Regions from separate parts of the Agrobacterium sp. NPDC090273 genome, predicted to be linked through region 1. Evidence: predicted binding sites of a transcription regulator. Region 1 holds the regulator's gene; each other region holds the start of a gene.
What was found. Region 1 encodes LexA, which represses DNA repair genes until DNA is damaged. Its sites were predicted from a motif close to TGTTCNNNNTGTGTTCNG; they were not measured.
Positions count from the first base shown of each region.

Region 2: a site for LexA is predicted at 4,214-4,231, ahead of ACIQT8_RS14975 (DNA recombination protein RmuC). Genes of this name have one in related genera too.
Region 3: a site for LexA is predicted at 3,202-3,219, ahead of ACIQT8_RS13105 (energy-coupling factor ABC transporter ATP-binding protein). Genes of this name have one in related genera too.

Region 1 is NZ_JBIVYN010000001.1:913,827-922,065, forward strand. Features, by position in the region: gene eno (phosphopyruvate hydratase) at 1-955, opposite strand, end outside; gene kdsA (3-deoxy-8-phosphooctulonate synthase) at 1,092-1,937, opposite strand; gene ACIQT8_RS04550 (VOC family protein) at 1,937-2,818, opposite strand; gene ACIQT8_RS04555 (hypothetical protein) at 3,036-3,599, opposite strand; gene ACIQT8_RS04560 (DUF2161 domain-containing phosphodiesterase) at 4,109-4,756, shown strand; gene lexA (transcriptional repressor LexA) at 4,973-5,701, shown strand; gene ACIQT8_RS04570 (glutathione S-transferase family protein) at 6,286-6,963, shown strand; gene ACIQT8_RS04575 (ComEC/Rec2 family competence protein) at 6,989-8,239, opposite strand, start outside.
Region 2 is NZ_JBIVYN010000005.1:133,135-141,373, forward strand. Features, by position in the region: gene dapD (2,3,4,5-tetrahydropyridine-2,6-dicarboxylate N-succinyltransferase) at 1-21, shown strand, start outside; gene dapE (succinyl-diaminopimelate desuccinylase) at 39-1,235, shown strand; gene ACIQT8_RS14955 (hypothetical protein) at 1,219-1,815, shown strand; gene truA (tRNA pseudouridine(38-40) synthase TruA) at 1,818-2,618, opposite strand; gene fmt (methionyl-tRNA formyltransferase) at 2,618-3,553, opposite strand; gene def (peptide deformylase) at 3,605-4,117, opposite strand; gene ACIQT8_RS14975 (DNA recombination protein RmuC) at 4,263-5,453, shown strand; gene ACIQT8_RS14980 (ribokinase) at 5,506-6,405, shown strand; gene trmB (tRNA (guanosine(46)-N7)-methyltransferase TrmB) at 6,416-7,114, opposite strand; gene metK (methionine adenosyltransferase) at 7,225-8,239, opposite strand, start outside.
Region 3 is NZ_JBIVYN010000004.1:210,077-218,315, reverse strand. Features, by position in the region: gene ACIQT8_RS13125 (exodeoxyribonuclease VII small subunit) at 1-243, opposite strand, end outside; gene ACIQT8_RS13120 (histone deacetylase family protein) at 246-1,181, opposite strand; gene ACIQT8_RS13115 (biotin transporter BioY) at 1,207-1,770, opposite strand; gene ACIQT8_RS13110 (energy-coupling factor transporter transmembrane component T family protein) at 1,800-2,405, opposite strand; gene ACIQT8_RS13105 (energy-coupling factor ABC transporter ATP-binding protein) at 2,402-3,082, opposite strand; gene ACIQT8_RS13100 (winged helix-turn-helix domain-containing protein) at 3,256-4,446, shown strand; gene ribB (3,4-dihydroxy-2-butanone-4-phosphate synthase) at 4,526-5,626, opposite strand; gene aroC (chorismate synthase) at 5,639-6,736, opposite strand; gene ACIQT8_RS13085 (DUF1344 domain-containing protein) at 7,192-7,452, shown strand; gene ACIQT8_RS13080 (histidine phosphatase family protein) at 7,512-8,105, opposite strand; gene fabI (enoyl-ACP reductase FabI) at 8,138-8,239, opposite strand, start outside.

The DNA of each region.
Region 1 (8,239 bases):
CGGAGTTGGTAACGAACAGGTCGTCGCCGACCAGCTGGCACTTCTTGCCGACGAGATCGGTCAGAACCTTCCAGCCTTCCCAGTCGTCTTCAGCCATGCCGTCTTCGATGGAAATGATCGGGTACTTCGCAACGAGATCGGCGAGGTATTCAGCCTGTTCCTGCGGCGAACGGGTCTTGCCTTCGCCTTCGTAGACGTAGTTGCCGCCCTTGAAGAATTCGGTCGAGGCACAGTCGAGGCCGATGAACATGTCGTCGCCCGGACGGTAGCCGGCCTTTTCGATCGACTTCATGATGAAGTCGAGCGCTGCAGGCGCGCTTTCCAGACCAGGTGCGAAACCGCCCTCGTCACCAACGTTGGTGTTGTGGCCCTGTGCCGCCAGTTCCTTCTTGAGGGTGTGGAACACTTCCGAACCCATGCGCACGGCTTCACGAATGTTTTCCGCGCCGACCGGCAGGATCATGAATTCCTGGAAGTCGATCGGGTTGTCGGCATGTGCGCCACCGTTGATGATGTTCATCATCGGCACCGGCAGAAGATGCGCGTTGGGGCCGCCAACGTAACGGTAAAGCGGCAGACCGGAGGCTTCAGCAGCAGCCTTCGCAACAGCCAGCGAAACGCCGAGGATGGCGTTTGCGCCGATGCGCGACTTGTTCGGCGTACCGTCGAGCGCGATCATCATCTGATCGATCTGGATCTGGTTTTCGGCATCGAAACCGCCGATGGCGTCAAAGATTTCGGTGTTGACGGCTTCAACAGCCTTTTCCACGCCCTTGCCGAGATAACGCTTGCCGCCATCGCGCAGCTCTACCGCTTCATGCGCGCCAGTCGACGCACCCGACGGAACGGCCGCACGGCCCATGGAACCGTCTTCGAGATAAACATCGACTTCGACGGTCGGATTGCCGCGGCTGTCGAGAATTTCGCGCGCAATGATATCGGTAATGGCAGTCATGGTCTCTCCCTTGGGAATGGAACAGATATTTTCAGTCGCCTGTCTTAGACGATGGCGAAGAAATTACAATGACGGTGCGCCAAATCAGCGCACTGCTTTCTCATAAAAATCACATGCGGCAAATCGCAGGATTTCATCAGGCTTTCGCGATGGAATCGAAAGCCAGAAGCTTTTCGAGAAGCTTCGGCATGTCCTTCAGATGAACCATGTTTGGGCCATCGGAAGGCGCATTGTCGGGGTCTTCATGGGTTTCGATGAAGAGACCGGCGACGCCAACGGCAACGGCCGCACGCGCCAGGGTCTCGACGAATTCACGCTGGCCTCCGGAAGAACCGCCCTGCCCGCCCGGCTGCTGAACCGAGTGCGTGGCATCAAACACCACCGGTGCGCCCAGCGACGCCATGATCGGCAGCGAACGCATGTCCGATACCAGCGTGTTGTAACCGAAGGAGGCGCCGCGCTCGCACAGAAGCACGTTCGGATTGCCGCTGTCGTTCAGCTTGGCGAGAACATTCTTCATGTCCCAGGGCGCCAGGAACTGGCCCTTCTTGACGTTGATGACGCGACCGGTCTTTGCCGCAGCGACCAGAAGGTCTGTCTGACGGCTGAGGAAGGCCGGGATCTGCAGAATATCGACAACCTTCGCCACTTCGGCGCATTGTTCTTCGGTATGAATATCCGACAGAACCGGGAAACCGAATTCCTTCTTCAGATCGGCAAAAACCTCCATGGCCGTATCCAGACCGATGCCACGCTTGCCCGAAAGCGAGGTGCGGTTTGCCTTGTCGAAGGAAGATTTATAGACGAGGCCAATACCAAGCTTGTCGCACAGTTCCTTCAGAACGCCGGCAATCATGAAGGCGTGATCGCGGCTTTCCATCTGGCAGGGACCGGCAATCAGCGAGAATCGCTCGGTGTTGCAGAAGGACACCTTGGTGGCGCCGTCTCCGGCGGTGACTTTGAGATTGTTGGTAACGCTCATCATTTTTCCTCGAAGGCGAATGCGACGCCCTGACCGGGTGCTGCGGGTACCATCAGACGGGCACCCTCTCTCATATGGGGAACGCCATTAGCAGCAAGCACCGCTTCTGTCACGGCGATATCTGCCGTTGAAAAAACGATGGTTGCGCCGCGCAGCCCGTTCTTTTCGCCAGTTTCTTCCGCACCAGATGCCGATGGCGACATCAGGTCCGAGGCAACATATATATCGACGTTGCCGGCCTCGAACAGAACATCACCATCCGGCGACACCTTGCGATCAACCTGAAAGACGGCCTCGACAAGCGGTGCGGCCGCAGAAGGATCATCCGACACCAGCTGGATTTCGCCGAGACCGATGACACCATTGTCATGGCGCACAAGCGCGGAGCGATCCCCCGGCAGGGCCTTGACCCGCTGGCAGGCGAAGAAAAAGAAATCGGACGCGCTGCCCTCCGCCGCAAAAGCCAGCCGGAAAGATGCTTCGCTTTGCGACCCATCCGGCAACGTCACCGGCCGGGAAAAATCGAAAACATCGCCAGCCGAAATACCGGTTTCGACAAAGCGCTGATGATCGGCCAGAGCATCGTCGGTTTTGGCGACCAGCGCGGAAAAGCCATCGCTGCCATGTGCGTTCCGAAAAGCCTGATCCCTGCCGGTAAAGACATCGCCAGCCTCTATCGACGCCCGATACTTATCCGGGTCAGCAATGGCGAGAGGCTCCAGATAGGTGCCATCTTCGAAAAAGATGCAGGCGTTTTGCGTGCCGAAGGGATGGAGCGCCAGCGGGGCCAGCGTAAAACCGAGACTGGAAAGCCGTCGTGATGCGGTTTCAATGTTGCCAACGGGCAGGACAAGATGGTCGACATCAACAGGCTTTGCCATGACAAGCTCCCTCTCCGGCAAGATCGGCGCCCGTGTCAGACGGCACGCCGAACCATACCAAAGCACATCAGCAACAATGCTGGCAAATCATGGCAGTAACCGGCACCGGCGGCCGGGAGCAGCAAGACCGCCGGACATGCCAAAACCGCATGTCAGGCGGGTAGCGGGTGGAGATGACCTGATGGACATCTTCACCCGTCAAACAACGAAGGGCGAACTAAGCCTGCGCCCTTTTTACCGTGTCAGGATTGTCCTTGACGAACTGCACAAACGGTGCGGCCGATCTCACGGCATCGGCAAACTTGCCGCTGCCCTTCAGTCCGTCCACCTCATCCGGCTTGAAGCCCTGCGTCAGCAGGATGCGATAGACGTGCGTGGCGGTTTCGCCCTGAGCGGAGACCCAGGCGGGCAGCGTTGCTTCCAGCGCTTTCTTTTCGCGCTGGTTTCTGTCTGCAACAACGGCGAGGCGCACCAGACTGCCGAGCGGGATCGGGATACCGTTGATACCGACGTCGGGAATGAAGTTGGCGGCGTGCGGCCCGGCGTTGAGATTGTTGTTCTTCAGGATATATGCGCACTGGTTATCCCGCGTCGGCTCCTTGTTCTGCGCCTTGCGCTTCTGATTGAGCTCCACGATCAATTTGCAGTTGGCGACTGTGGAGTTCAAAAGCAACCGGTCATATTCGGCGCGCTTCAAAGCTTCCGGAGAATTGGGCGACACGGTCTGGCATCCCGTGGCCACCAGCAGGCCCAGAAACAATGCGAATTTCATGCGTTTCATGCGAAATTTTCCCGCTCACGCGCCATATCTCCATGCGGAGACACTGGCAGCGATCCATCACGATTTCAGAAAGATGCTTTGAGCGGCAAAGAGCCTTCTGTCCCACAAGACGATCCGGTCATGTCCACATGACCCTCGAAAGCAGGGCCGTAGATATCGTGACACAGCCATTTGGCAACCCAGAGACGTGGGAAGCTGAGAAGATCGTAAAAAAGGTGTAAGCGTTTTCATTCGAAGCCTGCGGGGTTGCGGCAATCCCCGGAGATTTATCCTGATGCCTTTTTCCATCGAGACCCGTTGCGAAAAACACAAAGGGCGCTCGATCCGTTTCTGGAGAGCGCCCTTTGCAGACCCGGACAGCATTGCGCGAGGAAAACCACTGCTGCAAGCCATCGATAACGGGTGATGATCCCTAGATGAGGTGGCGCCCCTCAGTTTTCAAGGGGTGTCGTGATCCAGCACCGTCTTGCTGTATGGTCGCCAGACGATTCTTTCTTCCGAGTGCCCGCATGGAAACCTCCCTCTACCAACCTGTGAAAGCCTTCCTTGAAAATGCCGGCTATACGGTAAAGGGCGAAATCGGCGGCTGCGACCTTGTCGGGATGAGTGACGGTGATCCGCCTGTGGTGGTGGTGTGCGAACTGAAACTCGCCTTCAATCTCGAGCTGATCCTTCAGGCGATCGATCGTGCCGCGATATCCGACGAAGTCTGGATCGCGGCAAAAATGTCTGTCAGTGGCCGAGGGCGCGAGACCGATAAGCGTTACCGCGATCTTTGCCGGCGGCTGGGAATTGGCATGCTTGCCGTCTCCGAAGGCGGTCATGTCAGTGTCATCGTCAGTTCGGTATCGCCGATGCCGCGCACCAACCCGAAACGACGCTCGCGGCTGATGCGCGAACACCAGAAACGCAAGGGTGATCCGGTCCTTGGCGGCAGCACACGCATGCCGCAGATGACAGCCTATCGCCAGCAGGCGCTGGGATGTGCGAAAGCGCTCTCCGAAGGACCGCTCCGGCTTCGGGAAGTCAAGTTGAACGCCCCCGATGCCGGCAAGATATTGCAATCGAACGTCTATGGCTGGTTCGAACGGCTTGAGCGGGGCGTCTATGGTTTGACGGAAGCTGGCCGCGAAGCCTTGGTGCGCTGGCCGACGTGAGATTGCGTGACGCGCTTTAGGAGCTGGATCAATTTGCCTGAAACGCTGTTTCGGGGGCCTGGGACACACAACCGGAACAAAACGCGTCACTCATCAAAATAACCGATTGCAGTTTCACGAAATTTTAGGGGATTGCAGAACACATATGGAACATATAGTGTTCGTTCTGTATTTGTTTCGCAACTTTTCGATGCGATTCTCAAGGGTGTTTTCCTCATGCTGACGCGCAAACAACAGGAATTGCTTCTCTTCATTCATGAGCGAATGAAAGAATCCGGCGTGCCGCCGTCCTTCGATGAAATGAAGGATGCACTCGATCTTGCTTCCAAATCCGGTATCCACCGGTTGATTACCGCGCTTGAAGAACGCGGATTTATTCGCCGGCTACCGAACAGGGCGCGCGCACTTGAAGTCATCAAGCTGCCCGAGGCCTATTCGCCCGGCCTGAAACCGCAACGCGGCTTCTCGCCAAGCGTTATCGAAGGCAGCCTTGGCAAGCCTAAGGCGCCTGAGCCAGCCCCTGCCCCATCGCTGAAACCCGCCAGCAATGATTTTGCCGGTGCGGTCAATGTTCCCGTCATGGGCCGTATCGCGGCCGGTGTGCCGATTTCGGCGATCCAGAACAACACGCATGACGTGGCAGTGCCTGTGGACATGCTGGGTTCTGGCGAACACTACGCGCTGGAGGTCAAGGGCGACTCGATGATCGAGGCCGGTATCTTTGATGGCGATACCGTCATCATTCGCGATGGCAGCACGGCCAATCCGGGCGACATCGTTGTGGCACTGGTGGATGACGAAGAGGCAACGCTGAAACGCTTCCGCCGCAAGGGCGCTTCGATTGCGCTCGAGGCTGCAAACCCGGCCTATGAAACCCGAATCTTCGGACCTGACCGGGTGAAAATCCAGGGCAAGCTGGTTGGCCTTATCCGGCGTTATCACTAACGCCGCATCGATCTGTATCGACGCTTGAACCGCTGGCCATTGGCTGGCGGTTTTGCTTTTGGGCGTGACACAATGGATTGTGTCATTTGCGGTGTTTTGCGTCGTGCCCATAAAGGGCTGAAACACAGATCCGGTGTGGAACCGGGTCCTGAGCATCGGCTTTATCTCGGCAGGGATATGAACAATCTTTGGCATGATGGAGAGAGATTGGTCGGGTGCTGGATAGTCTTGCCGAATAAATCGTGAGGCTGCGTTTTGTCTGACGAGACACCGCCTGCCGGAGCGCTCCCGCGAAAAACGTTGGTCGAGCGACGGTGATCCTTCACAACAGAAGCCAAGCCAGTCCGGTCGGCATCTGTTGGCGCGAGAAAACGATGAGGAAGCGCGGGGGGCAGACGGTCTGATTTCGACTGAACCGGCCCGCTTCGCTGGATGACAGCGTGCCGGTCTGATTGCATGATCCGGTGTAACGGCTCATTTCGAACCGACCCATCATTTCGGCTTATGGGAGCCATGGAATATTTTCGATATTCGAAGCGTGTATCCTGGTCGTAAGAAAGCCAGATCATATCGGGGAGCATGCCATGTACGATCTTTATATCGCCAACAAGAACTACTCGTCCTGGTCGCTGCGACCGTGGGTGCTGATGCGCACGCTGGGCATCGACTTCAACGAAAAGCTCGTGCCATTCGGGCAGGATGTGCCCTTCACCACTTTTTCGCCAACCGGCAAGGTGCCCTGCCTGGTGGATGGCACGACGACAGTGTGGGAATCACTTTCGATCGTCGAATATCTGGCGGAACGGCATGATGGCGTCTGGGCCGCTGACGCCATCGCCCGCGCATGGTCGCGGTCCGCGGCCAGCGAAATGCATGCCGGCTTTTTCTCGCTGCGCAATTTCTACCCCATGTGCGTCGGCATCCGTGCCACGCCGAACCCGGACAATAAGGGTCTTGCGGCGGATATTGCCCGGATCGATGCACTGTGGAGCGAGGGGCTCTCCCGCTTTGGTGGCCCGTATCTGGCCGGTGCGGAGTTTACCGCTGTCGACGCCTTCTTCTCACCCGTGGCGTTCCGTTTTCAGTCCTTTGGCGCCGACCTTTCACCAGCGGCAAAAGCCTATCTGGAGCGTCTTCTCGCCCTTCCGGCGATGCGCGACTGGTACGACGCCGGCCTGAAGGAAATCTGGCGCGACGAACCGCATGAACAGGAGATCCGCGACGTCTCAACCGTGGTTGCCGATCTGCGCAGCCAGGCTTGAAAAATCGTCATTGGTGCGGCGGCCCTTATGGCGTCGCCGCAACCAGTTCCTCGATCGTTTCAGATGTCTCACGGTCAAACGACCGAGTTTTCCAATCATAGGAGCGGTGTTCGCTCCAAGGGCGGTTCGTGCCCGCCATGGCCGTCGCCAACCGTCCAATCGGCCCGCCTTCATTCTCATGAGACAGCGTCATTTCCACCGAACCTATGCGCCGCAGGACATCGCGGCTGAACAGCACCGCGCCCGAACGGCACTGCTGGAATGAGGTTCGTCTGCTGGTGACGATGATATCGGCGATATCGCAGGCTGCCCCGGTCAGCGACGTATCCTCGAGAACGACGATGCGCTGGCCCTTGGCGCTGCGGGCAGCGCACCAGAGACTTCTGTGGCAGGTAAAGCCCTGACCCGCTGCAGCCAGCGCCTTGCCGATATCCTCAATCGCCTTCGCCCTTTGCTCATCGGAAAGGCGCCGGCTCTCCCTCGACGGCTGGGCGCTCTGCGGATTGGTCTCCTTCATCTTTTTCTCGGTCTTGAGAAAGATCGGTGAGACGGTTTTTTCCGGCAGCAGCAAGGCGCGGGACCATTGGTCGTATACAAAACCGGACGGTCGTGTCTTGGTTGTCGCCACCGTGCTCTCCCCGACCAGCCCGACCAGCGTTCCATCCTCATAGATCAGCAGATCGGGCCTCGGGCGGTGATGTTCGGCCACAGAGAGGCCGAAAGCCAGGAACAGCAGAGGAATGCCTGACAGGGCAAGCCGCGTGCGAAACAGCGAGAGCAGCAGGAAGCCTGCCGTGGAAAGCGCCAGAAACCAGCCATGCTGGCGGCCGATTGCGGCACTGCCGCCCCATGAGGCGACGCCATTGGCGATTTCAATCACCATGGCCATGCCATAGCCCATGACCTTCAGGAACGGCGCATCCAGCCCGAAGGGCATCAGCAGCATGCCAATCAGGCCGAAAGGCATGACAATCAGCGACATGACAGGCATGGCGGCGAGGTTTGCGGCAAGTCCATAAGTGGTGACACGATGAAAATGTTCGATGGAATAGACAGCCGTCGACAGGCCGCCGATCAACGATGTCACGACCACGCCGCCGACAATGGCGATGGCTGCTTCACTGACCTTCATCCATGCCGGTTTCTGACCGACGAACAGCCGCTCGCGATCCACCCGCCAACGGCTCCAGAAGGCATAGGCCGAAACCAGCGCGATGGTTGCGGCAAAAGACATCTGGAAACTCGGCCCCATGACTTCCGATGGCGAAAAAGCCAG
Region 2 (8,239 bases), on a different contig from region 1:
AACGAACTGCTGCGCGACTGATACGAAGTAGAACCGACATGAACGCCACCGATCCCGTTGCCAATCTCGCCGCCCTCATCCGTTGCCCTTCGGTAACGCCCGCAGAGGGCGGTGCGCTCTCACTGCTCGACACGCTGCTTTCGCCACTCGGCTTCAAGGTGGATCGTGTCATGGCGACGGAAGCCGGGACGCCGGACGTTGAAAACCTCTATGCCCGGCTCGGTACCGACGGTCCGCATCTGATGTTTGCAGGCCACACGGACGTTGTCCCCGTTGGCGACGAAGCGGCATGGAGCCACCCTCCCTTTGCCGCCGAGATTGCCGACGGTGAAATGTTCGGGCGCGGTGCGGTGGACATGAAAGGTGGCATAGCCTGCTTTGTGGCGGCGATTGCACGCCATATCGAAAAACACGGGGCTCCAAAGGGCTCCGTGTCTTTCCTGATTACCGGAGACGAAGAAGGCCCTTCGATCAATGGCACGTCGAAACTTCTCGAATGGGCCGCAGCCAAAGGCGAACGCTGGGATGCCTGCGTGGTTGGCGAACCAACCAATCCCGACCAGCTTGGCGACATGATCAAGATCGGCCGGCGTGGTTCGCTTTCGGGCCGTATCACCGTTCATGGTGTGCAGGGCCATGCCGCCTACCCGCATCTGGCCGACAACCCCATTCGCGGGCTGCTGCAACTGACGCAGGCCCTGATGTATCCGCCCTTCGATCACGGAACGGACAATTTCCAGCCCTCCAATCTGGAGGTAACTACCGTCGACACCGGGAATGCCGTCACGAATGTCATTCCAGCAAAGGCGACGGCAGCATTCAACATCCGTTTCAACGATACCTGGACTGCTGAAACCCTGCGGGCGGAAATCCGCCGTCGCCTTGATGCTGCAGCAGCCGAGGGGCAGTTACGGCCCGACCGTTCGCCGGTGAAATACGACATCGTCTGGGCGGATCGTCCCAGCCATGTGTTCCTGACCCGCAACAACGCGCTGATTTCGTCACTCTCTGGCGCCGTGGCGGAGGTCACCGGCAACGAACCGACGCTGTCGACGACAGGTGGCACCTCTGACGCGCGTTTCATCAAGGATTATTGCCCAGTGGTCGAGTTTGGCCTGGTTGGGCAGACCATGCATATGGTCGACGAACGTGTTGCCGTTGCCGATCTGGAAACGCTGACGCGGATCTACGAAACCTTCATCGAACGCTGGTTCGCCCATGCCGACGGCAAGTGAGATAAGCCTTTATATTCGAGGATTGTGGCTGCTGCTGCTCGGCAACCACGAAGGTGCGCGCTATCTCGACCTGACGGATCGCGGCATGGCCCGTTCTTTCTATTCCGCTCTCTGGTGCCTGCCGGCCATGCTGATTTCCTGGCTATGGCTGCGGGCAGCTTTTCTCGCCGGGTACCCGCCCGGCACGGGAACAGGCGCGCTGTTCTTCGTTCGACTGGCTCTGGTGGAGGCGATCTGCTGGATCGTGCCACTGCTTCTGATCGGAGCGTTGCTGTTGATCTTCGGAGCCCGGGAGAAGTTTCCGCCGCTGGTGGTGACAGTCAACTGGCTGTCTGTTCCGTTTTCCTACGCCTACGCGGCGTTGATCCTGATTGCGTTCTTCATCCCAGCGCTACAGGGCGTTATTGCGGTTCTGTGGCTGGCGCTTCTCTTGTCGCTGGTTTTTGCATTTTCGCGGATCGTGAAGTTCTTTATCCGCGACCAACCCCTGCTGGTCTCAGCCATCGTCATGACGTTGCTTGTGCCAGGAATGCTGTTGTCCGAAGCATTGCAACGCTTTCTCGGCGTTTATCCGAGCTGAGATCATTCGCCGTCGTCGATTGCTTCAGCTTCAGATCGGCGGCGCGGCGGAATCACATCGGGATAGTCCACCTGCATGAAGTAAAGTCCGTCAGGAGGAGCCACGGGTCCGCAAGCCTTGCGGTCGCGCGCCTCAAGGGCTGAACGGACGTCTTCCGGCGTCATCGTCCCCTCGCCGGCCAGTTTCAGCGTGCCTGCAAACGACCTGATCTGATTGTGCAGGAAACTCTGCGCCGTCGCGCGTATTTCGATGAGATCGCCATTGCGCGTGACATCCAGACGATCAAGCGTTCTGACCGGACTGTTCGCCTGACAATGTGCTGAGCGGAAAGTGGTAAAATCGTGCCTGCCGACGAGCATCTGCGCCGCCGCATGCATACGTTCGTGATCGAGGTCTTTCGGTACCCACCAGGCGCGCTTGTGTTCCAGCGCAAGCGGGGCTTTCCGCGAAATGATGCGATAGACATAGTGCCGACGAACGGCGGAAAAACGGGCGTCGAAATCCTCGGTCACTTCCATCACATCGAGAACCGACACCGCCTCGTTTGCCATCGAAAGATGCGCGTTCAGTGCATTGCGGAGCTTGTAGGGCTGCCATTCACGTGACAGATCGACATGGATGACCTGCCCCATGGCGTGGACGCCAGAATCCGTACGACCTGCACCACGCACGGACACTTTTTCGCCGGTCAACGACAGGATTGCCCCTTCCAGGGCTCCCTGCGCAGATTGGCCATTGTCCTGCCGCTGCCAGCCGACATAGGGCGTGCCGTCATATTCGACGGTCATCCGGAAACGCGGCATCAGTTAAGCCTCGTCCCGGCAGAAACCGGGGTTCCACGCAGGAAGTCAGACGCCGACATCGGCTTTCCGCCAGCCTTCTGCAGGCGCACCAACCGGACCGCGCCACTGCCACAGGCGACGGTCAGGGCGTCATCCAGTGCCGAGCCAGCTTCTCCCATGCCTGATGCCTGTTCGCTGGCGAGAACCTTGACGCGCTCCGCCTTGCCGCCGATCTGCATTTCAAACCACGCGCCAGGAAACGGTGAGAGGCCGCGTATGTGGCTATGAACATCTTCCGATGGCCGCGAGAAGTCGATGCGGGTTTCCCCCTTGTCGATCTTCGATGCGTAGAGAACACCGTCTTCCGCCTGCGGCGTCAGCGGCAGTTCGCTGGCTTCCAGCTTTTCCATAGCCTGCGCCATAAGACGCGCACCCGCCAGCATCAAACTGTCGTGCAATTCACCTGCGGTCGTGTTTTCACCGATGGCTACTTTTGCCGTCAAGGCAACCGGGCCAGTATCGAGCCCCTTTTCCATTTGCATGACCATCATGCCGGTTTCGGCATCGCCCGCCATGATTGCGCGCTGGATGGGGGCAGCACCGCGCCAACGCGGCAGGAGCGAGGCGTGACCATTGTAACAGCCCAACCGGGTACCGCTCAGGATCGCCTCTGGCAGCAGCAGCCCATAGGCAACCACCACCGCGACATCAGCCTGAAAATCTCGGAACTGCTGACGGTCTTCTTCTGCCTTGAAGTTCAAGGGCGTCAGGACGGGCAATCCAAGCAGTTCAGCGGCCTGGTGCACCGGCGATTTCTGAAGATCAAGGCCACGGCGACCGCCGGGGCGCGGCGGTTGCGTGTAGACGGCAACGACCTCATGACCGGCATCCACCAACGACCGCAAAGTCGGCACGGAAAATTCCGGCGTTCCCATGAAGATGATGCGTAGAGCCATGATCGCCCCCTGCCCGCAATCGTTGCTGCGATGTCCGGCGAAAAGCCGGGATCACACCTTGGCGCGAGCCAGTTTCGTGAATTTCTTGATAACCATGTCGCGTTTCAGGCGCGAAATATGATCGATGAAGAGGACGCCGTTCAGGTGATCGATCTCATGCTGCAGGCAGGTCGCCAGAAGACCATCGGCCTCGACCGTCTGCTGCTTGCCATCGCGATCGACATATTGAACCGTCAAGGCAGCGGGGCGCTCGACCTCGGCATAGTAATCCGGGATAGAGAGGCAGCCCTCTTCGTAGGTCGAAATGTCGTCGGAAACCTTGAGGATCTCAGGGTTGATGAAAACGATCGGCTTTTTTTCTTCGTCTTCACGCGAAACGTCGATTACCAGCATGCGCCGCGCCACGCCGACCTGAATGGCCGCGAGGCCAATGCCCGGCGCATCATACATGGTTTCCAGCATGTCGTCGGCAAGGCGCAACACGTCGCTGTCCACCTGTTCGATGGGCGTCGACTGCTGGCGCAACACGGGATCTGGCAAAATGATAAGTGGTTTGATGCTCATGGCTTCCCATAACGTATCTCGTGCGCAGAGGAAATAAAAAACACGCCATTTCATTACCAGCCGCGACGACCGGCAGACTCATTTTCGCCGCAGGAATGTTCTTGTTTTGATCTTACGAATCACAAGAAACCTGCTAGATTTGGTTATGAACCTCGATCTTTCCGTTCTACTCGCCCCAGCGTTGCGTGCCGGTTCCGTCGATATCAGCTTCGGCGCCCTGCTTGTCGTGCTGGTGCTGGGGCTGGCAATGTTCTGGCTGCTGTCTTCCGGCCGTCGACAAGGAACGTCGCAGAATGACGAGATTTCTCACCTCCTGAAAACGCAGGCGGAGCTGCACGGACGCATCGCAGCCATGGGCGAAACACTGGGTGCGCGACAGAATGAAATGAGCCAGACGCTAAACCAGCGGCTGGACGGCATGTCGCAACGGCTTGGTGACACTCTGACCGAGCAAACCAAGTCCACCCATGAAAACCTGAGCCGCCTGCAGGAACGACTGGCCGTAATCGATGCCGCGCAGGGCAATATCCAGGATCTCGCGAAGGACGTGATCGGACTTCAGGCGATCCTTTCCAACAAACAGACTCGCGGCGCTTTCGGACAGGCACGCATGGAAGCCTTGATTGCCGATGCGCTTCCGGATGGGTCCTACCAGTTACAACCGACGCTATCCAACGGTTACCGGCCGGACTGCACCATCAAGATGCCGAATAACGCGCCACCTCTGGTGATCGACGCAAAGTTTCCACTTGAAGCATGGAACGCCATCAAGGCCGATGAATCTCCCGATGCCAAGCGTCTGGCCACCCAGCAGTTTCGCCGCGATATGGAAGTACATATCCGCGATGTGGCCGAGAAATATCTCATTCGGGGAGAAACCCAGGATACGGCGTTTATTTTCGTGCCCTCGGAATCGATCTTTGCGGATATCCACCAGCATTTCGAATATCTGGTGCAGCGTGCCCATCGCTCACGCGTCGTGATCGTGTCGCCGTCCCTGCTGATGTTGTCGGTTCAGGTCATTCAGTCCGTGCTGAAGGATCAGCGCATGCGCGAGCAAGCACATCTCATTCAGGGTGAAGTCGCACTTTTGATGGATGACGTGCGGCGTCTGGATGACCGTACGCGCAAGCTGCAGGCGCATTTCGGGCTAGCCCAAAAAGACATCGACATGATGCTAATATCCTCGGACAAGGTTCTGGCGCGCGGCCAGAAAATTGAAGGGTTGGATTTTTCCCCGAAGGAGAAGGAAATATCGCGGCCCGAAACTGAGCCGCGTCGTTTCGTTGAAAACAGAGCGGGGATGACCAAGCTTAGGGTAGTTGACGACGAGTGACCGTCTCGGGCAAAGTCGCCGCCTTGCTTGATTTTCACACGGACATGCCCCGATGATTACTGTTTTCGGCTCCATCAACATGGACCTCGTCGCCACTGCAAAACGCCTGCCAAAACCGGGCGAAACCGTAACCGGCGAGAGCTTCTCGACAGCCGCAGGCGGCAAGGGTGCCAATCAGGCACTGGCAGCGCGAAGGGCCGGTGCCAGCGTGAAGATGGCGGGCGCGACCGGCGACGATACCTTCTCGGCACCTGCATTAGCCTTGCTACATGATGCCGGTACCGACCTGTCTCTGGTCAAGACAGTTGCGACCCCCACCGGCACAGCCGTGATCCTGATCGGCGAAGGCGGAGAGAACATGATTTCGGTCATTCCCGCCGCCAATGGCGAAGTTTCAGAAGCCGATGCTGCCAGAACTGTTTCCGAGATGTCCGCAGGCGATATTCTGATGTTGCAGTTTGAAATCCCCGCTCCCGCGATCGAGGCTGCACTTAAGGCCGCCAAGACAAAGCGCATCACCACCGTTATCAACACCGCGCCTTTGACAAAGGATGCGCCGCGGATCGCGCGTTTGGCTGATATCCTGATTGCCAATGAAACCGAGTTCGAGTTGTTAATCGGGAAAAATGGTCTTTCCACCAGCGAGCGCGAAGACGAGTTGAAGGCCTTGCATGCCGAGACCGGCCAGACGTTGATCGTTACTCTCGGTGCGGACGGCGTGATCGCCATGCGTAACGGTAAGGTTTTCAGGGCCGCCGGTCTGAAGATCGAGCCGGTCGACACGGTCGGTGCGGGCGACACGTTCTGCGGATATCTTGCCGCCAGCCTCGATCAGGGGCTCGACTTCGAGAAAGCCCTCAAGCGTGCCGCCGTGGCAGGCTCACTCGCTTGCACACGTGCAGGTGCGCAGCCGTCCATCCCCAATGCTCGGGACGTAGACGCCCAAGTCTGATGATTGGCAATCAGGTCCGGATGAATGTGAGATAGGCCGAGCTTCGGCCTTCTCTTTTCGCCTTGTTCTCGTAACGCGTGCCCGGCCAGTTGGTGTAAGGCGTACGCCAGTCATCGGCACTTTTCGCAGTCCACTCAAAACCGCCGTGCCGGGCGCAATGCTGAAGCGTCCAGTTTATGTAGGTGTCGATATCCGACGCGAAGCAGAATTTACCGCCCGGCTTCAAGACACGGTGGAAGCGGGCCAGATTGACGTCGGACACAAAGCGGCGTTTCCAGTGCTTCTTCTTCGGCCAGGGATCGGGATAGAGCAGATCGATATGATCGATGGAGGCCTCCGGCAACCAGTCGAGCAATTGCGTCGCGTCATCATCGTACAAACGGATATTCATCAGTTCGCGTTCGCGAACACTGCCCAACAGCTTGGCCATGGAGTTGACGAAGGGTTCGACGCCAATAAAACCGGTTTCCGGGTTTTCGACAGCCCGGTGAACCAGATGTTCACCGCCACCGAAACCGATCTCGAGGCGGATCGACTTCACGTCAGCCGGAAAAAGCGCAGCCAGATTTTGCGGCGGCTGGCTTCCCAGATCGATCTTCAGCAATGGCAGCAGGTTTTCGATCGTGTCGACCTGCTGGTTCCGCAATGGCTTGCCTTTACGTCTGCCAAAAAACGCTTCCGTTGCACGCGAGCGCCGCTCTTCCGTCATGTCATACTCTCAAGAACAAATAGATTTAACCCGCACAACGCCTGTTGGTGGCGCTGTGCGGGTTACAAAACTGCTGACGGTATCTCTCAAACACCGCCGAATGACAAGGCTTATGCTGCCAAAGCTTCCTTGAGCGGCTTCACGAGGTCAAGCTTCTCCCAGGAGAAGGAACCGTCGCGGCCAGCCTTGCGGCCGAAGTGACCATAGGAAGATGTCTTGGCGTAGATCGGCTTGTTCAGATCGAGATGACGACGAATGCCCGATGGCGACAGGTCCATGACCTTGCGAATTGCCGCTTCGACCTGATCTTCGTTGACCTTGCCGGTGCCATGCAGATCAACATAGATCGACAGCGGCTGGGCGATACCGATCGCGTAGGAAATCTGGATCGTGCAACGGTCGGCAAGACCGGCAGCAACGACGTTCTTGGCGAGATAACGCGCTGCGTAAGCTGCCGAACGGTCAACCTTCGTCGTATCCTTGCCAGAGAATGCACCGCCGCCGTGCGGAGCTGCGCCGCCGTAGGTGTCGACGATGATCTTGCGACCGGTCAGACCTGCGTCGCCATCCGGGCCGCCGATCACGAACTTGCCGGTCGGGTTGATGTACCACTGGCAATCGTCAGCGATCTTCAGGTCGCCAAGGGCTTCACGGATATAGGGTTCGACAACAGCACGAACCTTCTTGGAGTCCCAGCTTGCATCAAGGTGCTGCGTCGACAGCACGATGGACACTGCCTCTGCCGCCTTGCCGTCAACGTAACGAACCGTGACCTGGCTCTTGGCGTCTGGGCCGAGTTTTGCAGCATCTCCCTCACCCGTTTTACGCGCTGTTGCGAGAAGCTGCAGGATACGATGCGAGTAGTAGATCGGCGCCGGCATCAGATCCGGCGTTTCGCGGCAGGCGTAACCGAACATGATGCCCTGGTCGCCAGCGCCCTCGTCGCCCTGCTTGTCAGATGCGTTATCAACGCCCTGCGCGATATCCGCCGACTGCGGGTGCAACAGCACATCGATCTTTGCCGTCTTCCAGTGGAAGCCGTCCTGCTCATAGCCGATATCACGGATGGCCTTGCGGGCCGCAGATTTGAACTTCGAAGGATTGATGACAGGATGACCGGATGCG
Region 3 (8,239 bases), on a different contig from region 1:
GAGAGGTTCGACGCCCTGCGGTCTGCCGTTGCGGTCAAGGCGGATTTTTTCGATACGCTTCTCGGCTGCGTTCAAAAGCGTTTCGCAGTGTTTTTTCAGGGCTTCGCCACGCTCGTAGATGGCGATGGATTCGTCCAGAGCCACGTCGCCGCGCTCCAGCCTTGCGACAATGCTTTCCAGCTCGGCGACAGCTTTTTCGAAAGAATAACCGCTGACGTCGGCTGTGTTGGCATTTTCCGTCATATTCAACCCTTCATCATTCTCAAGATATGCATGGCTGCCGATTCCGCCAGCCCTTCCAGATCATAACCACCTTCGAGCAGGCTGACGACCCGGTTTGACGCGTATTTGTTGGCCATTTCCAGAAGACGACCCGTCGCCCAGTCGAAATCCTCGCCGACGAGATTGATGTGCGCCAGCGGGTCGCGGTGATGCGCGTCGAAACCGGCGGAAATGATGATCAGGTCAGGCGAAAAGTCGGCAATTGCTGGCAGGACTCGCGACTTGAATGCCTCGCGAAAATGGTCACTGCCGGTATTCGGCGAAAGGGGCGCGTTGACGACGTTGTTCTTGACACCGGTTTCGTTCTTGTCGCCACTCCATGGATAAAGCGGCATCTGGTGCGTGGAGCAGAACAGCACCGATGTGTCGTTCCAGAAAATGTCCTGCGTGCCGTTGCCGTGGTGGACGTCCCAGTCAACAATGGCGACACGTTCGGCGCCATGAACCTTTTGTGCATGGCGGGCGGCAATGGCGGCGTTGTTGAAAAGGCAGAAGCCCATCGCCTTGGCGGTTTCGGCATGATGGCCAGGCGGGCGGGCAGCGACGAAAACATTGTCGGCCTTGCCGGAAAAAACATCATCCACACCGGCCATCGCCGCGCCAATTCCGGTCAGCGCCGCCTGCAGGCTTTTCGGCGAAGCATAGGTGTCGGCTTCGATACGGTTGAGCTCTCCATCTTCTTCCGGAATGCTGCGCATCACGGAAAGCAGATGCTCTTCGGGATGCGCCAACAGCACGACATCTTCATTCGCCTGCGGTGCCTGCTTGCGCTCCAGCCTTTCGAAATTGGGATGCTCGAGGGCAATATTCAGGGAGCGCAGGCGATCAGGCCGCTCGGGATGGCCTTCAGGCACGATGTGTTCGAGAAAAATCGGATGTTCGTAGAGGCGCGTCGCCATTCTTTTCCTCCCGGAAAACGGTTTGTCAGGCGCGTTGTGGCAGGAGCGGGTAACCGGCCATGACGGCACGGCCTGCCAGAGCTGCCAGCAGCGCCTTCAACGCGTCACCGGGAATGAAGGCCATCGAACCGAGAAACGCCTTGGTAAAGCCCATGCCGGTGACCAGAGCCAGATATGTGATGCCGAAAGCATAGAGGACGATAACGCCGCCGATCAGGCTGGCAACAAAAAAGCCTGCGCCCTGTGCCAGAGCCGACTGATTGCGGTTTACCAGCTTTTCCGAAAGATAGCCGGTGACGAACACCGCGGCGATCCAGCCGATGAGGAAGCCGGTCGTTGGGGTGGTGAAGATCGACAGGCCGCCGCGCCCGCCGGAAAGAACCGGAAGACCGATGGCGGCAATGAGAATGGTCAGAAGTACGGCCAGCGTGCCGCGTTTTGCACCGAGTACCACGCCCGCCAGCATCACACCGAGAGACTGTGCCGTTATCGGGACTGGAATGAAGCCGAGCGTAATGGGCGGCAACAGCCCAAGCGCAATAATGATGGCAGCAAACAGCGAGATCAGCACGAGGTCACGGGTTTTCATGGCAGCGGTTCCTGATGATTGTCAGGCTGTCAGCTTTGGCCTCTGAAACCGCGCGCGTCAATGGCGTCGGCAATCGCGTCCGCATCCTTCAACGTCATAATGATGACAGGAACGATAATCGTTCCGGGTTTGGCAGGCACACCGCGCGCCCGGTGCGCATCCTTCACCGCATGATAACGGTTGACGATTTCCGGTACGAAACGCACCACGAGCCCGACGGCAAGGCCAATGTCGGCGGCTCGGGCAAGTCCAAGTTTTTCGAGCGGTTTTGCCGCCAGAGTTATCTCGTCCATAAACTGCGAAATGCTGACAGTGATGGTGACCGCCGTGGCGAGAAAGGCAAGCGAGGTCAATCGCAGCAGCGCAATCGTAGCATCATTTGCAGAAACAAAGGCGTAGCTGAAAGCGGCAACCAGAAGAATTGTCAGCATCACCGGACGAAGCCGAAAGGCGATATCCTTGAGGGGTAAGCGTGTCTGTTGAAGAAAGACAGCGGCGACGATAACGGCCGCTGAGAGCAGCACGAGGTCACGCGTCAGGAACAACGCGACGCTGAAAGCGGCAAGCGCGACGAGCTTGATGCGCGGAGAAAGTCGATGAAGCCAGCCAGATCCCTCAACGTGCAACGATTTCATGATGCGGCCACCTCCAGATAGCGGTCGATCGCTTCTTCGGGTGCCGCATCGGCCACCAGCGATCCCTGATGGAACACCAGCACCCGGTCGAAATTTGCCAGTAACGGCAGATCGTGGGTGATAACGATCAGATCCTGCGACAGGGACGCCATTGTCTTTTCGACAATGGTGCGGTTTTTCAGGTCGAGCTGATTTGTCGGCTCATCGAGGATCAGCACTTTCGGCTCTGTGACGAGAAGCGCAGCAAGGGCCGAAAGCTGCAACTCGCCGCCGGACAGTTCATGCGCACGTCTGTCTTCGAGATGGGCAATTCCAAGATTGGTAAGGACTGTTTTTACTCGTCCCTCTATTTCCGCTTTGCCAAGGCCAAGCCGCTTCAGGCCGAAGGCGATATCCTCTCGCACGATCGGCAGAATGATCTGGTTATGTGGGTTTTGAAAAATGAACCCGACAGTCCTGAGTACGGCCTCTGCGTCTCTCACCGTATCGAGCCGGTTGACTGTGACCGTACCGCTTGTCGGTTTGTTGAGGCCATTGATGAGGCGGGCGAATGTCGTCTTGCCCGAACCGTTGAGACCAACGACGCCGATACGCCGTTCCGTGAGTGTCAGCGACAGGGGGAGCAAGATGTGTCGGCTTTCGATGGTCACGCCGGCTGCTTCGAAACGAATGTCCAAGGTGCTGATGTCCTTACGAACGGAATGCGAAAACGGAAAAATTTTCGCATGATGTTCCGCTCAAATCATAATCGAGATCGGTTCGGGTTCTATAACCTCTCATCAAAAGAAGTGAAACAAGGAACAAAAAAAGAACATTGCAATCACCGTAAAGCCGTCCTACCGTCAGTGCCATGGCGATTCAGATATCGAATGAAGCAGCAAGACGGATTTTCCTGGCGCGGCAGGGGCTTTGCTCACCGCCTGGAAGAGCGCTTTCTAAGGATGGGCTGCTTCAGCTCATCACGGATATCGGCTTCGTGCAGGTCGATAGTATCGGTACTGTCGAGCGTGCTCACCACCAGATCATCTTCTCCCGAAATCAGACCTACAAGCGCGAGCATCTGACCGCGTTACTGGAAAAGGACCGGGCGCTTTTCGAACACTGGACGCATGATGCGTCCATTCTGCCGACGGCTTTTTATCCCTATTGGAAACATCGCTTCCGCCGCCGTGAGCCGATCATTCAGGAACGTTGGCGCAAGTGGCACGGCGAAGGGTTCGATGCCGCGTTTGGCGATACGCTTGAGCGTATTTCGGCGGGCGGCCCGGTCATGGCACGAGAGCTGAAGGAAGACGGGCATCAGTCCGGAGGCTGGTGGAACTGGCATCCCTCTAAGACGGCGCTCGAATATCTTTGGCATACCGGCAAACTTGCGATTTCGGGGCGGGTGAACTTTCAGAAAGTGTACGACCTGGCCGAGCGCGTCATTCCTCTGGAACATCACGAGGCGGAAATAGAGCATGAAGCCTTTGTTGATTGGGCCTGCCGGGAGGCGTTGGGCAGGCTCGGCTTTGCGACGCATGGCGAAATTGCCGCATTTTTCGATATCGTTACCCCGCAGGAAGCGAAGGATTGGGTTACCAGCCATCGCGATGAATTGAGCGAAGTCTTGGTCGGTGCGAATGATGGCAGCAGTGTCCGCCAGTCTTACGCCTTTGCGGATTTCAGCGCCGATGTTTCAGGTCAGCCGGAGCCGTCCTCCCGGGTTCGTGTTCTCAGTCCTTTTGACCCGTTGCTGCGCGACCGAAATCGAACCGAACGTCTGTTCGGGTTTTATTACCGCATTGAGGTTTTCGTACCGGAGCCGAAGCGGCAATACGGCTATTACGTTTTTCCGCTTCTCGAAGGCGACCGCCTGATCGGTCGTATCGACATGAAAGCGGACCGCAAGGGGGGAACGCTGGACGTGCGCAAGCTGTGGCTTGAAGCTGGTGTACGCGGCTCCGCCGGGCGCCTGGAAAAGCTGGATGCTGAGCTTGCCCGTCTTGCCCGTTTCACAGGGGTCGAGCGCGTGAATTACCTCGACGGTTGGCGGGACTAGATATTGCTGTTGTTCATGGTTTTGTTTCCATCCTCTCGGGCCTGAAACGCCGAGAGGATGGGCATTGTGTTGCTCAGGATCAGCAGATTTCCGTTGCGGAAATTTTGATGCCAAAGCCTTCCAGACCCACATAGTGACGCTCGCGGGTCGTCATCAGTTTGATTGAGCTGATGCCGAGATCCTTGAGGATTTGCGCGCCAAGGCCGATTTCCAGCCATTCGTTTTCGCGTGAACGCGCCTGCGCATGCGCCTCTTCGGGATCACGCGCCTTGCGGCGGCCAGGCACCTGACCGACACCAACCGAACCTTCGCGCAGGTAGATGATCACGCCGCGACCTTCTTCGGCGATCTTCTGCATGTAGTGGCGTACCGGTTGGCGACTGCCGAAAATGTCGTCGGCAACGTTTTCCGGATGCAGGCGAACGGGAATGTCGATGCCGTCACGGATGTCACCGAAAATGACGGCCATATGCTGCATCGGGTCCCAGGGCAGAGAATAGGTTTGCGCCTTGGCGGGACCGAACGGAGTCTCGACGGTGAAAGACGATTCCATTTCCACCAGCGTTTCCTTGCGCTGGCGATAGGCGATCAGATCGGCAACCGATACCTGCTTCAGACCGTGGGTTTCCGCAAAGGCGGAAACCTGTGGACCACGCGTAACCGTTCCATCGTCATTGACGAGTTCGCAGATCACGCCAATCGGCGGCAGTCCTGCGAGCCTGCAGAGGTCGACGGCGGCTTCCGTATGGCCAGACCGCATCAGCACGCCGCCTTCGCGGGAGATGAGCGGGAAAATATGTCCGGGGCGGGTAAAGTCAGCCGGGCCGACATTCGGGTTGGCGAGGTTGCGAACCGTCAGCGTGCGGTCTTCCGCAGAAATGCCGGTTGTCGTGCCGTGCTTGAAATCGACTGTGACGGTGAACGCCGTTGTGTGGGCGCTGTCGTTTTCTGCCACCATGGCGTTAAGGTTCAGCCGCTTGGCTTCTTCGCGCGGCATCGGCGCGCAGACGATGCCGGAGGTGTGGCGGACGATGAAGGCCATTTTTTCCGGCGTGCAGTGAACCGCCGCGATAATCAGATCGCCTTCGTTCTCGCGATCGTCATCATCCGTGACGACGACGAGTTCACCGGCTTCAAATGCGCGGATAGCCTCAACGACGCGCTTCTGGTCATATGCCATTTCGGGTGTTCCTCATTTCAGCCGGCCGGTCTGACCGCGATCTCTCAAATAATGGTCGGCAACAGTGCAGGCGATCATTGCCTCGCCGATCGGAACGGCACGAATGCCGACGCAAGGGTCATGGCGACCCTTGGTGCGGACATCGACGTTCTTGCCATCGGCATCGATGGACTGGCGCTCGGTCAGGATCGACGACGTGGGCTTGATCGCAAACCGCGCAATCACCGGCTCGCCCGTCGCAATGCCGCCGAGAATGCCGCCGGCATGGTTGGACAAGAACAAAGGTTTGCCGTCATTGCCCATGCGCATTTCATCGGCGTTTTCTTCGCCGGAAAGCTCTGCAGAGGCAAAACCTTCGCCAATCTCGACACCCTTGACGGCGTTGATCGACATCAGATTTGAGGCAATGTCCTGATCGAGCTTTGCGTAAATCGGCGCACCAATGCCAGCAGGAACGCCCTCTGCGACCACTTCAATGACGGCGCCGATTGAAGAACCTGCCTTGCGAATGCCGTCAAGATACTCTTCCCAGACGGGAACCATCGCGGCATCCGGGCAGAAGAATGGGTTTTGGTCGACCTGGTCCCAGTCCCAGTTGTCGCGGTTGATCTTGTGTTTACCGATCTGAACCAGCGCACCCCGGACATTCAGGCTTGGTACAACCTTGCGAGCAATGGCGCCTGCGGCAACACGCGCAGCCGTCTCTCGGGCCGAAGAGCGGCCACCGCCACGATAGTCGCGAATGCCGTATTTGAGGTCATAGGTGAAATCAGCGTGGCCGGGGCGGAAGCGACGGGCAATCTCGCCATAGTCCTTCGAGCGCTGGTCAGTGTTTTCGATCAGCATCGAGATCGGCGTGCCGGTGGTGATCAGCGTTTCGCCGTCCTCATCCAGCATCACGCCGGACAGAACCTTTACGATATCGTCTTCGCGGCGCTGGGTGACGAACCGGCTTTGGCCGGGTTTTCTCTTGTCCATCCAGTGCTGCACTTCGGCAAGCGTAAAGCGGATGCCGGGCGGGCAGCCATCTACCACGCAGCCCAATGCAGGACCGTGGCTTTCTCCCCAGGTGGTAACGCAAAAAAGATGACCGAAGCTATTATGCGACATACTGCTACAGACCAGAAAAAACAGGGCACACCTGCGGACAGGGGGCCGTTGGAAACAAGCGGACCTGTCATAGTGGAAAATCGGAATAAGGCAAAAGCCTTTCTTTCGATCAGCGCCGATGATCCGGTGACGCAGTGTTCATGGTTGTTCGGAGTTCGGAAAAAAGCGGCCTCACGACCTTGCCGCCAATGACCTTGAGAGGGCGATTCGATGTCCTTCACACGGAGCGCGGTCATGAAACAAATATGAAAGGAACGTCCTTTTTGATGAATACTGCAGGTTTTCCCACGTCGCTGGAAAATGCGGTGTAAAATTTCCTAACGGCTTGATCGTTCCACGAAATCCGTTCATCAATTGGGCCGAAAATGTCATGGTTGCGGGCAACTTCCGCCACATTCGAAAGGCACTTCTTCATGCATCAAAAGTTTTCACGCAAATCCACGAAAGCTAGGTCGATGCGTTTGATGATTGCCGCCCTTCTGGCCACCGCCAACCTGCTGGCCCCGATCAACGGGTACACCCAGAGTGTCGACGTGGAAGGCACGATCAGCAAGATCGACGTCAACGCGCTGACCATCACGCTTAACGATGGAAAAACCTACCGTGTGCCTGAGGAGTTCAACTTCGAAGGTTTGAAGGCGGGTGTGAAAGTCGTGGTATTCTACACGGAAGTGGATGGAAAGCGCGTCGTCGATGACATGGACGTGCTGCAATAAGAGGATCTGCAGTCATTCTGGTCCGTCGCCGGAATGACATGGGGTGTTGTCCCGTTAGGTCAGGAAATCCATTCCGCGAAGTTCTTGTCTATTTCGACCTTCATGATGCGGTCCTGCGGGATTTGCGTCGTTGACGCTTCGTGCTTGTCCATGCCGGAAATCAGACGGAAGATCGAGCGAATGACGCCGCCATGGCAGACGCAGACGGTCTGTCTGTCGATCGATGACAGCCATGCGCCGATCCGCCATGAGAGAATTTCGTAGCTTTCCGCATCCTGACCTGGCGGGATGAAGTCCCATTTGTTGGCCTTGCGCTCCCTTACCCGCTCCGGAAAACTCTGTTTGAGTTCAGGCAGGGTGTGGCCTTCCCAGTCGCCGAATGACAATTCGACCAGTCGTTCGTCGGTGCGATAGGCGAGGGGATCAAGACCCATGGCGCCGCGCATCAGTTCCATCGTTTCGCGTGTACGCCCGAGTGGGCTTGCGACATAATCGAAATCGCCGGCGGTGGCGCCGAGAATGCGCGAAAGCGTCTTGCCGTTTCCGACCGCCTGCGAGCGGCCGAAATCATTGAGCGGGACATCTTTCTGTCCCTGAAGCCGGCGTACCGCATTCCAGTCTGTCTGTCCGTGCCGGATCACATAGACGAGCAAAGCGGTACCCCTGTTTCAGAAATGCCTTAAGGTCAGTCCTTGACCACGGAAATGTCAGGGGCGTCGACAGCCTTCATACCAATGGTATGGTAACCGGAATCCACGTGATGAATTTCCCCGGTAACACCGGTCGA